DNA from 4 places in the Shewanella sp. MF08487 genome. Region 3 is predicted to be linked to each of the others. Evidence: predicted binding sites of a transcription regulator. Region 3 holds the regulator's gene; each other region holds the start of a gene.

The links. The regulator sigma-54, encoded in region 3, starts transcription at its own class of promoters, with help from an activator protein. The targets are predictions, from matches to a motif close to GTTGGCACGNNNNTNGNNT.
Region 1: the regulator sigma-54 is predicted to act here: its motif matches at 1,539-1,557, upstream of flgB (flagellar basal body rod protein FlgB).
Region 2: the regulator sigma-54 is predicted to act here: its motif matches at 1,842-1,860, upstream of glnA (glutamate--ammonia ligase).
Region 4: the regulator sigma-54 is predicted to act here: its motif matches at 1,399-1,417, upstream of norV (anaerobic nitric oxide reductase flavorubredoxin).

What each region holds. Positions count from the first base shown of each region.
Region 1 covers NZ_JBOZPB010000002.1:123,631-126,835, reverse strand. The annotation lists gene flgD (flagellar hook assembly protein FlgD) at 1-658, opposite strand, end outside; gene flgC (flagellar basal body rod protein FlgC) at 683-1,099, opposite strand; gene flgB (flagellar basal body rod protein FlgB) at 1,102-1,506, opposite strand; gene ACRN9H_RS01920 (CheR family methyltransferase) at 1,650-2,489, opposite strand; gene ACRN9H_RS01915 (chemotaxis protein CheV) at 2,588-3,205, opposite strand, start outside.
Region 2 covers NZ_JBOZPB010000006.1:104,102-107,306, forward strand. The annotation lists gene typA (translational GTPase TypA) at 1-1,027, opposite strand, end outside; gene glnA (glutamate--ammonia ligase) at 1,948-3,205, shown strand, end outside.
Region 3 covers NZ_JBOZPB010000030.1:31,970-35,174, forward strand. The annotation lists gene lptB (LPS export ABC transporter ATP-binding protein) at 1-441, shown strand, start outside; gene ACRN9H_RS17410 (RNA polymerase factor sigma-54) at 549-2,027, shown strand; gene hpf (ribosome hibernation promoting factor) at 2,056-2,343, shown strand; gene ptsN (PTS IIA-like nitrogen regulatory protein PtsN) at 2,346-2,789, shown strand; gene rapZ (RNase adapter RapZ) at 2,786-3,205, shown strand, end outside.
Region 4 covers NZ_JBOZPB010000019.1:47,573-50,777, forward strand. The annotation lists gene norR (nitric oxide reductase transcriptional regulator NorR) at 1-1,277, opposite strand, end outside; gene norV (anaerobic nitric oxide reductase flavorubredoxin) at 1,499-3,004, shown strand; gene norW (NADH:flavorubredoxin reductase NorW) at 2,997-3,205, shown strand, end outside.

The DNA.
Region 1 (3,205 bases), on a different contig from region 3:
TCGCCGTGCCTAAAGACACACTGCTTACATGGGCATAAGTCGATACGGGTAATTCTTGAGCGTTGCCATCAACTAGACCGCTGGCTTTAATAGAGTAGTTACCCGCAGCAACCGGCTGGCCGTTTTTATCTAAACCATCCCAAGTGACATCGACGTTACCGCCTTCACTACCATCGACTTTAAAAGTCGTAATTACTTGGCCTTTTTCATCTTCAACGCGCACTGTCAACTCAGGTATTTTACTCGGGGTACTGATCACGCCTTTTATCGTAGGACTTTCAGCAGAGATATTGCCCGTATCTGTTGGGATTAATACCTTGCGGCCAACAAGTCCTGATGCCTGCAGTGCTTGGCTCGATGTCATTACACTATTTAAATTGACGATTTCTTTATTAAGATTAGAGATCCCATCAACCGTAGAGAACGAAGCCATTTGCGCAATCATTTGATCATTATCAACAGGCTTAAAAGGATCTTGCATCGACAGCTGTTGACTTAATAAAGAGAAAAAATCCTCTTGCGTTAAGTTCTGACCTTTTGCCTCAGGCACTATCGAGTCTTTTGGCAAGCGTATACCATCGAGAAACGGATTCCCTGTAGAACTGGTATTCTGAGATGACGGCACTGCCGCTTGATTTATTTGATTAATGAGGCTCACAACTGACCTCCTACATTACGCATGTTATTTACCCATCCCAAGTGTTTGTTGCAGCATAGACTTAGCTGCTTCAGAGACCTGAACGTTCATTTGGTATGAGCGCGAAGCAGAAATCATATCTGCCATTTCTTCCATAACATTAACATTGGGCTTATAAATAAAACCGTCCGCATCCGCCATTGGATGATCGGGCGAATATTCTTTAAGCAGTGGTTTATCACTCTCAACAATACCTTTCACTGCAACGCCTTGAGTGGTTTGTTGCTGGCTTTTAGCCTTAGCCATTTCAGCTTCAAAAATAGGATGACGAGCACGATAAGTCTTATCTATGCTACTAGAGACTGAATCTGCGTTAGCTATGTTACTCGCGGTAGTATTTAACCTCACCGATTGGGCTGACATTCCCGAGCCAGCAACATCAAAAATGCTAAATAAACTCATGATTAATCCCCTCGCAACGCTTTCTTCATGCCACTGAATTTACTATCTAAAAACCCTAGAGACATTTGATATTCAAGTGCATTTTGCATAAATGCTGATTGTTCTTGCTGGATATCAACAGTATTACCATCGCCAGTATCAGGTTGATTTGGTACGCGGAACTTAACATGCTGACCGGTCAATTCTGCCAGTCCAAAATGTTTGTCAGATTCTTGCATATCAAGACTACGACGCTGCTGCTGTTGACCACGTGCGGATTGCATCGCCGCTGAAAAATCGACGTCGCGGGCTTTATAATGTGGCGTATCAGCATTAGCGATATTACTCGACAATACTTCGGCTCGTTGAGCTCTAATACCAAGAGTATATTGATGCACACCGAGTGCATTATCAAAATTGATCGCCATAAAATTGCCTCCTTGTATCACTAATGGAAACAAAGCAATTGATGTGCCAACATAGATAAAAAGCAGAAAAACAATAGAATAAACGAATAAAAGATAAAGGATTGCCGACTCTACTGTCGGCAATCCTTATTTAAGCAGTTAATTTAAGTCTTTTTCTGGTAATAAATCCCTGGATTACAACGTACCATATCAAATTCGTCAGTTAATCCAGCAATTGATTCAGAAGCCCCGAGGAATAAAATCCCTTTAGGATTAAGAGCGGCAGCGAATTGCCGCAAAATCTTTGCCTTTGCCTCCGGTGCAAAATAAATAAGCACATTACGACAAAAGATAATATCAAACTTACCAAGCAGGCTATAACTCTCAAGCAGATTATGTGCTCTGAAATTGACTAGACGCTTCACATTATCCTTTAACTTCATATTTCCAGAAGGTAATGCATCAAAAAACTGGCGTTTTCGCTCTTCAGATAAACCACGTGCTAATGCCAAACCGTCATATTCTGCATTTTTACAACGCTCAAGCATCGAGGGCGATAAATCTGTCGCTTGAATAGAGGCACTCCCCGCAAGCGCACCAGGCTTCTTCTGTTGATATTCGAGTATCGTCATCGCTAAAGAATAAGGCTCTTGTCCAGACGAACACGCGGCAGACCAAATTTTAAGAGGACGCCCCAAACGGCTATACTCGGGTAATAATGCGTTGTTTAATAATTCAAACGGATAACGATCACGGAACCAGAGAGTTTCATTCGTCGTCATAGCATCGATCACTTCGGCTCGCAGTGCTCGCTCTGTCGGCTTCATCGAGTGCTTAACCACGTCAGACAAGGATGGCAGGTTATATTTCCCCATCAAAGGAGCTAAACGGCTGCGCACAAGATATTGCTTATTCTCACCCAGTACGATGCCGCTATGTTGCTCTAAGAACAACCTAAATTGATTATATTCAGCTTCAGCGAGTGATTTATTTGGCACATTCACATCCTAAATCTTATAGCGTGCACTAAAATCAGTGCAAAACTATTATGTTATGAATCGAGATTATAGCGTAAAGCTTACCGAGGTACTAACCCACAAATTTATAAGCTCAAATGCTTATTCACCGCAGCCGCGAGCTCGTCGGGGTTAAACTTAGCAATAAAGTCATTTGCGCCGACTTTTTGAACCATTGCCTGATTGAACACCCCACTTAATGAAGTATGTAGCACTACTTTGATATGTTTTAATTTTGGATCATCTCTAATTTCAGCGGTCAAGGTATAGCCATCCATCTCTGGCATCTCAATATCTGAGATAATAAGTGGAATTTCATCAGCAACATTATCCATCTCTTTGGCGATTTCTTTAAGCTTATTTAATGCTTCTCGACCATCTTTTGCTGTATCAATTTGTAAATTTAATGATTCAAGTGAGCGAATAATTTGTTTACGTGCTACGGCAGAATCATCGATTACCATAATATGGTAGTGTCGATTTCTATCTAGAGTTAGCTTCTCATTTACCTCTTCACTGATAGCCGTTTTTACGGGTGATATCTCATATAGTATTTTTTCCACATCGAGAATTTCAACTAATTCACCTTCAATTTCAGTCACGGCTGTCAGGTAAGAATTGCGGCCTGCGCCTTGTGGTGGCGGCATAATGGCTTCCCAATTCATGTTGATAATACGCTCAACTGAACTGACTAAAAAACCCTG
Region 2 (3,205 bases), on a different contig from region 3:
CGTTGTGGACTAATTCTGTTTGCAGACGCTCAAGAATGTTACGTGAAGTGACATACTTACCTTCTTTACCCGCGAAAGGTGAAGTGTTGACTTGGAAAGTCATGGTCAGAGTCGGTTCATCAACAGTCAATGGTGGCAACGCTTCTACTGTACCAACGGCACAGATAGTGTCAGAAATTTTCAGTTCGCCTAAACCCGTAATCGCAACAATATCACCCGCGTTAGCGATGTCAATTTCGGTACGGTCTAGACCCATGTAACCTAATACTTGGCCAATTTTACCGTTACGAGTTTTGCCATCAGCGCCAATCAAAGTGATTTGTTGGTTAGGTTTTACGCTACCACGCTTGATGCGACCAATACCGATAACACCCACATATGAGTTGTAATCGATTTGCGAAATTTGCATCTGGAATGCGCCTTCCGAGTCAGCATCTGGGAAAGATACTTTTTCAACGATAGTTTGGAACAATGGTGTCATTTCAGTGCTGACGACATCAGGATCTAACGTTGCGTAACCGTTTAACGCTGAAGTATAAACGATTGGGAAATCTAATTGCTCGTCAGTCGCACCTAAGTTGTCGAACAGGTCGAATACTTGGTCGATAACCCAATCAGGGCGAGCGCCTGGACGGTCAATCTTGTTGATTACAACGATTGGCTTTAAGCCTTGAGCAAACGCTTTTCTTGTTACAAAGCGAGTTTGTGGCATTGGACCATCAACGGCATCAACTATCAATAATACTGAGTCAACCATAGACAGAACACGCTCAACCTCACCACCGAAATCGGCGTGGCCAGGGGTATCAACGATATTGATACGGTAGTCGTTCCACTTGATGGCAGTATTTTTTGCCAGAATCGTGATCCCACGTTCCTTTTCAAGATCGTTGGAGTCCATCACCCGCTCAGTGGCTTCTCCTCGGGATTCAAGGGTACCTGACTGTGACAGCAACTTGTCTACCAGGGTCGTTTTGCCATGGTCAACGTGTGCAATAATGGCGATGTTACGTAAATTCTCTAGCACGGATAAACCTCTTACCATCAAACAAAAATAGGGATATTTCAGTAATTCGTTATGGAGATCTTATTGGATCCTCCATAATAAAAAGCGTGCCATTCTACTCCAGAGCGGCCTTGGCGCACAGGATTATTTTTGAACACTTATATAAAAATCAATCAAACCTTGGCTTGTTTCCCTCAATATCCCATTGAGTTAAATCCCCTAGAGCCACAGTAAAAGCATGACTTGATGACTATTTCTATCGTAAAAAATAGAGTTAAGGTAATGAATTTGATGCCTTTAACACATAAAACAGTAATAAGTGGCGACAATTTAAACAGCCACTGAATGTAACTCAGTTTTTTCCAATCCTTCCACTAAGCTTTCGTCAAAAAACCTTAGCACCAGTATCATATTAAGCGCCTAAAGCGCTCAACCACTCAGTATTGCAAAGGCGAACATGATTACCGCCCTAACGGCAATTAGGCATGATGTATTTCTCACGGCCAGCAAACAGCAAAGACATTTAGCGCAGGAAAACAAATTAATGCTTAATAACATGATGATAAACCCTTATTTCCCTCTCGATACGTGGCATAGTTGAACAAACGAAGCCACACTCATCATCGTCAGAAGGCATCTAGCCAGCTCAGAGTGTTTATATAGAGCGTCTATCTAAGAATGCTTATCTCGGTGCCGTTGATATGAGTCAATATAGTGCGCACCAAAATGGGCTTATGCACTGAAATGCTACAAACTAAAGCACCATTAAGGTGCAAGCACAAAACCAGCAACAAATGATATAGATTATAATTGATGATAATCAATAGGTTATATTGTTGGCATAGATATCGCTTTAAAGCTTGTCAGTTTGGCTCAACATCAATGTTTGAGTTAAAAAAATTATAGAAGGGCTCTCCCTTTACCCTACCGGAGGTTTGAGAATGTCGTCAGTTGAATCAGTTTTACAGCAACTTCAAGAGTTAGAAGTTAAATTTGTCGATTTACGCTTTACCGATACTAAAGGTAAAGAGCAGCACGTATCTATTCCTAGCCATCAAGTCAATGCCGACTTTTTTGAAGATGGCAAAATGTTTGACGGTTCTTCTATCGCAGGCTGGAAGGGTATTAACGAATCAGACATGGTGATGATGCCAGATCCAACCACTTTCATGCTTGATCCTTTTACCGAAGAAACCACTGCGCTACTGCGTTGTGACATTCTTGAACCCGGTACTATGACGGGTTACGATCGCGACCCACGTTCAATCGCTAAAAGAGCTGAAGCTTACCTAATCTCTACTGGCATCGCTGACACTGTATTAGTAGGTCCAGAGCCAGAATTTTTCCTATTTGACGACGTGCGTTTTGGCACTGATATGTCAGGTTGTTTCGTGAAAATTGATGCGAAAGAAGCGGCATGGAACTCAGCTACTAGCTACGAAGGCGGCAACACAGGCCACCGTCCATTTACTAAAGGCGGCTACTTCCCAGTTGCACCCGTTGACTCATCACAAGATTTACGTAGCGCGATGTGCTTAGTATTAGAAGAGTTAGGCCAAGTGGTTGAAGCCCATCACCACGAAGTAGCGACTGCGGGTCAAAACGAAATCGCCACTCGCTTTAACACACTCACTAAAAAAGCCGATGAAATCCAAATTCTAAAGTATGTCGTGCACAACATGGCGCACGCTTACGGCAAGACGGCAACATTTATGCCAAAACCTATCGTTGGCGACAACGGTAGCGGTATGCATGTTCACCTATCTTTAGCTAAAGATGGCGTTAACTTGTTCGCTGGTGACAAATACGCAGGTTTAAGTGAAATGGCATTATTCTTTATTGGCGGCATCATCAAGCATGCTCGCTCGTTAAACGCCTTCACTAATCCAAGCACTAACTCTTACAAGCGTTTGGTGCCCCATTTTGAAGCACCTGTTATGTTGGCGTACTCTGCCCGTAACCGTAGCGCATCAATTCGTATTCCTGTGGTACCCAGCCCTAAAGGCCGTCGTATCGAAGCACGCTTCCCCGATCCACATGCAAACCCTTATTTAGGTTTCTCTGCGTTGTTGATGGCGGGCCTTGATGGTATTCAAAACAAGATCCACCCAGGCGAAGCAATGGACAAAGACTTGTATGACTTGCCTCCAGAAGAAGCGGCAGAAATCCCACAAGTGGCTACGTCTTTAGAAAACGCCC
Region 3 (3,205 bases):
CATGACAACATTATGGCTGTACTACAAACTCGCAAAGAATTAACGAAAGAACAAAGAGATGAAGAATTAGAACATCTGCTTGAAGAGTTCCATATCACCCATATACGTGACAGCCAAGGTATGTCGTTGTCTGGTGGCGAGCGTCGCCGTGTAGAAATTGCACGGGCTTTAGCAGCTAATCCTAAGTTCATTTTACTTGATGAACCTTTTGCTGGCGTCGATCCGATTTCAGTTATCGACATCAAGAAAATTATTGAGCAGCTTAAAAGTCGTGGCCTTGGTGTACTAATTACCGACCACAATGTTCGCGAGACATTAGATGTGTGTGAACATGCCTATATTGTCAGTCACGGAAACCTAATCGCAGAAGGAACTCCGGCAGAGATCTTAGACAATCAGCAGGTTAGGGCTGTGTACTTAGGTGAACAATTCAGGCTATAGTTAACCAAAGGGAGTCGATGGTCGTTAATTATACCACCATCCGGCTCGACTCAAGAGGGTAATCAGCGACCCCATCTAACAATAATAACTTAGGGATCTGCGGTAACATGAAAGCGTCACTCCAGCTCAAACTGGGTCAACAGTTAACCATGACGCCACAATTACAGCAGGCAATTCGTCTGTTGCAACTATCGTCATTAGAACTGCAGCAAGAGATCCAGCAAGCCTTAGATTCTAATCCCCTTCTCGAGCTGGAAGAGGATCAATTCGACGCAACTAAAGACCCTGTAAACCAAACGCTATCGGATACCGATTTCAGTGAATCCGTCGCTCCGCCACCAGAAAAAGACAGCTCTACCGTCGACACCGCAGAATCTTTAACTCAAGAATCCATGCCGGACGATCTTCCCATGGACACGACTTGGGATGAAGTATTTACCGCGTCACCTAACTCAGGTCCAGGTGGGAGTCGCGAAGACGATATGCCCTTTCAAGGTGAGACTAGCGACGGTTTATATGAGCACTTAGAATGGCAAAAAAATCTCACCCCCTTTTCTGAAACCGATTTAGCCATTGCGACCGCCATTATCGAAGCAATAAACGATCAAGGTTATCTCACTCAAAGCACTGAAGAAATTCTGGAAGCTATAGGTAACCCAGAGGTCGAACTTGACGAAGTCGAAGCCGTGCTTAAACGTATTCAACATTTCGACCCAATAGGTGTTGCCGCCAGAGATTTAAGCGAATGCCTGCTGATCCAACTGTCACACTTTGCGCCCGATACGCCCCATCTTGATAACGCCCGCATGCTGATTAAAGATCATTTAGATCTCATTGCGGCACGTGACTTTAGATTATTGATGCGTAAGACTAAGCTCAAAGAAGATGAGTTAAGAGACGGCATAACGCTCATCCAAACTCTTAATCCTCGCCCGGGTTTATTGATTACCCCCAACGAGGACGAATATGTTATTCCCGATGTATCAGTGTCAAAGAAAAATGGCCGCTGGGTCGTTGAACTTAACCCTGATAACATGCCTAAAATCAATGTAAATCAACATTATGCCTCTATGGCGCGCAGCTCTAAAAACCAAGCCGACAGCCAATTTATTCGTGGGCATCTGCAAGAGGCTAAATGGTTTATTAAAAGTTTAGAAAGTCGCAACGATACCCTGCTGAAAGTGGCGAACTGTATTGTCCAATACCAACAAGGCTTCTTTGAATATGGTGAAGAAGCGATGAAACCTATGGTACTTAACGATATTGCCGAAGCAGTCGAGATGCATGAGTCCACCATCTCGCGGGTGACCACCCAAAAATACATGCATACCCCAAAGGGGCTTTTTGAACTAAAATACTTCTTCTCTAGCCATGTTGGTACGGATGATGGTGGTGAATGTTCATCAACGGCAATCAGAGCCTTTATTAAAAAACTGGTTGCAGCAGAAAATCAGAAAAAACCATTAAGTGACAGTAAGATGGCACAACTTCTGGCAGAACAGGGAATAAATGTAGCACGCAGAACCATTGCGAAATATCGAGAAGCCATGCTTATTCCCCCTTCTAATCAGCGTAAGAGTTTATAACCTACAGTGAATATCGGAGGACGTTTCTATGCACATACACCTAGTTGGGCACCATATTGAAATTACCGAATCGTTACGCGCATATGTAGAAGAAAAGTTTTCAAAACTTGAACGCCATTTCGAACAGATCAATAATGTGCACGTTGTGCTCAATGTTGAGAAAATAAAACAAATTGCTGAAGCGAGGATAAACCTCATCGGTGGTGAAGTATTTGCTACTGCCGAGCATACTGATATGTATGCAGCTATAGACGCCCTGATAGACAAACTTGATCGTCAGGTTATTAAACACAAAGAGAAGTTAACAAAACACTAATAATGGAACTTTGTAGCATACTGCGGCCGGAGTGCACGACCTGCGCCACTCCGGGCAGCAAAAAAAAAGTACTGGAACTCATCAGCGACCTAGTCGCTGCCCAGTACCCGACCCTCTCATCTCAAGAGATATTCGAAAGCCTAGTGGCGCGCGAAAAGGTGGGGAGCACAGGTATAGGTAACGGTATCGCCATTCCACATGGTCGATTAGCCGATATAGATAAGCCCATTGCCGTACTTATTAAGTGCGAAGAGCCAATTGCATTTGATGCTATTGATAAGCAACCGGTTGATATTTTATTTGCATTACTGGTGCCTGCTGACCAATGTCAGCAGCACTTAAGCACCTTGTCTTGCATGGCCGAAAAACTGAGTGATAAGCAAATATTGAAACAATTACGCAAGACACATGATGAAGCAGAACTCTATCAGGTAATCACGGGATGAAACTGGTCATAGTGTCAGGCCGCTCAGGTTCAGGTAAATCCGTCGCCCTTAGAGTACTCGAAGATCTCGGCTATTATTGCGTTGATAATCTTCCGCTACCGCTAATCGGTGCGTTACTTGATCAGCTTAAAGGCAGTAACGATCTCGTCGCCATCAGTGTCGACGTACGTAACCTGCCTGAGCAAGATAAAATATTGACTAAACAGCTCGAAAGTCTGCCACCAGGCACAGAACTAACGAGTTTCTTTCTTAACTCTAGCGATAAAGTTTTGCTCAAGCGTTACAGCGAAACCCGTCGCCTTCATCCTTTATCCAAGAGCCAAGTTTCATTGCAAGAAGCAATAAAACAAGAAGGTAAACTGCTCGAGCCGATGTCACAACTGGTCGATCACTACATAGATACTTCAAATCTGAAT
Region 4 (3,205 bases), on a different contig from region 3:
GTTTTTAGTTCGGCTTTTGCTAACACCGCCGCCCTGTGTATTGCATGTTCTAATTCACGCACATTACCCGGCCACGCATATTGCTCTAATAACTGCTGTGCTGATGGCGTGATACTGACATGGGTGAGCCCTAGCTTTGCCCTGCAGCGCTCTAGGAAAAAACCGGTTAATAACACAATATCTAGACCACGCTCCCTCAATGGCGGAACATGAATAGGAAACACACTTAAACGATGATAGAGATCAAAGCGAAAGCGGCCCTCTGTCGCCTCTTGATGTAAAATACGATTAGTTGCCGTAATAATCCGAGTATTTACTTTTAGACTTTTATCGCTACCTACCCGCTGTAATTCACCAAATTGTAAAACCCTCAATAATTTTGCCTGTAAACTTAAAGGCAACTCGCCAATTTCGTCTAAAAACAAAGTGCCATTATTGGCTAATTCAAACTTACCTTGTCTGTGGCTAATCGCACCAGTAAACGCGCCTTTGACATGCCCAAATAGTTCACTTTCGGCAACCGACTCTGGCAGTGCTGCACAATTTAAATAGATAAGGGGCTTATCGGCTCGCGTCGATTGATTATGTATCGCCGCTGCCACTAACTCTTTACCTACTCCGGTTTCACCGGTGATTAAAACCGATAAATCGGTATTGGCTACCGCGCTAATCTGTTGTTTTAACGATTGGATCTCAGTCGATTGCCCAATAATCTCCTGCTGACTAGCATGGCGATTTAACACTTCGGTATCGCTTGATACTTCCACGACTTGGGATTCTAGCTTTTGCATTAACAAAGCCGTATTTAAGCTGGCCGCGGCAAGCGCACTGATTACTCGCAGTTCACTATCACTAAAAGCATCAAACTGTTGCGGATTAAAACCGTCGATCGTTAATGCGCCAATCAAGCGATCATGGGCGATTAAGGGCAAGCCAATACACGCATGTACCTGTAAGTTATCGCTATGATTAGGGATTAAACCATCATATGGATCAGGTAGTTGGCTATCCGAAGGAAAGCGCACCACATCACCCGCACGGGCAATGGCTTCTAACCTTGGGTGTTCGCTAATTTTAAATCGACGCCCTAACACCTCAGTAAATAAACCATCAATCGCTAACGGTATAAATTGTTGATCCTTAAAAACCAGTAATGCCGCAGCATCACAATTGACCCGTCGCCTAACAACGGCAAGCAGGCGCTCGAATCTATCCTGAGCAGAAAGACCAATCGTTAAATCTAAGGCAAGTTGGGTGAGTTCGGCTTGAACATACATATTGATGGCTCGCAGTCATAATGACAATAAACATTGTCATTATGATACCTCGACAAGTTGTCATAATGACACCCATCTTTATAGGTAAATATAAAAACAAATAATTACAAACACTTAAAAAGTTGGCATAGGAAGTGCTGTTTTAAGGGAAGCAGATAGTTAAGCCGTGGCTATAACACACTGATCCTCTAACGTATCTTTCTTATCTAATAGGTGTATTTATGACAATTCATGTAAAAAACAATATCCACTGGGTTGGTCAACGCGATTGGGAAGTTCAAGATTTTCATGGCACTGAATATAAAATTACCAAAGGTACTAGCTACAACAGTTATCTGATCCGTGAAGAAAAAACCGTATTAATTGATACGGTTGATCATCGCTTTAGTCAGCAATTCTTACAAAACCTTGAAGCTGAAATTGATTTAAACGATATCGATTATATTGTGATGAACCATGCCGAAGAAGATCACTCCGGCGCGCTAACGGCACTTATGGCCAAAATTCCTAATACTCCGATTTACTGTACTGAAAATGCCGTCGATTCTATCGTAGGCCATCATCATCACCCAGAATGGAATTTCATTACCGTTAAAACGGGTGACAGTCTCGATGTTGGTAATGGTAAACAACTGATTTTTATTGAAGCGCCTATGTTGCATTGGCCAGATAGCATGATGACGTATCTTACTGAAGATGCGGTTTTATTTAGTAATGATGCCTTTGGTCAACACTATTGTGATGAGCATCTCTTCAATGATGAAGTCGACCAAAATGAATTGATGGAACAATGCCTACGTTACTATGCCAATATTTTAACGCCGTTTAGCAGCCTAGTAACCGCTAAAATTCACGAAGTATTAAGCTTTAATTTACCTGTGGATATGATTGCGACTTCCCACGGTATTGTGTGGCGCGACAACCCTGCGCAAATTATTCACCAGTATTTGGCTTGGGCTGATTCTTATCAAGAAGACCGCATCACGATTTTCTACGACTCTATGTCCAATAATACTCGCATGATGGCCGATGGTATTGCCCAAGGCATTCATGATGTTGACCCTAATGTGGCGGTAAAAGTGTATAACGTAGCTCGCCACGACAAGAATGAAATCCTCGCCCAAGCATTTAGATCTAAAGGTATTTTAGTCGGTTCATCCACAATGAATAATGTGATGATGCCTAAAATTGCCGCCATGTTAGAAGAGATCACCGGCCTACGTTTTCGTAATAAAAAAGCGGCCGCTTTTGGTAGCTATGGCTGGAATGGCGGCGCAGTCGACAGAATTCATACGCGTTTGATGGATGCCGGATTTGAAACCTCTGTCGGCTTAAAGGTTAAATGGCGCCCTGATCGTGATGCGATGCAAGAATGCCGTCAGCACGGACAACGTATTGCCAGAGAATGGGCATTACGCCCGCTAGATAGTGCCAATAGCCGCTCTATTATCAGTCAGGTTATGTCTAAACCTAGCCAAGCCGTTAATCAAAACGCAGCACCTGTCATTACGCCTGTGCCAGCAACAAAAGCAAGCGCGATAGATGATGCACAATCTATGATTTGTACTGTCTGCCAATGGGTTTACGATCCCAAAGACGGTGAGCCCAATCAAGATGTTGCGGCTGGCACACCTTGGGCACAAGTAGCTGATGACTTCCTCTGCCCTGAATGTGGCCTTGGAAAAAGCGTCTTTGCGGTAAAGAAAAATGAGGTGAACCATGCCTAAGCCTATCGTCATTATTGGTAGTGGTTTTGCGGCGTATCAATTAGTGAAAACACTACGCCGTTTAAACGCCGAGCAGGCTATTACCTTAATTACCGCTGACTCGGGTGATGAATACCATAAACCAGATTTAAGCCATGTATTTAGTCGCCAGCAAATGGCGGCAGATCTGATTAAATTAACGGCCGCAGAGTTTGCTAAAGA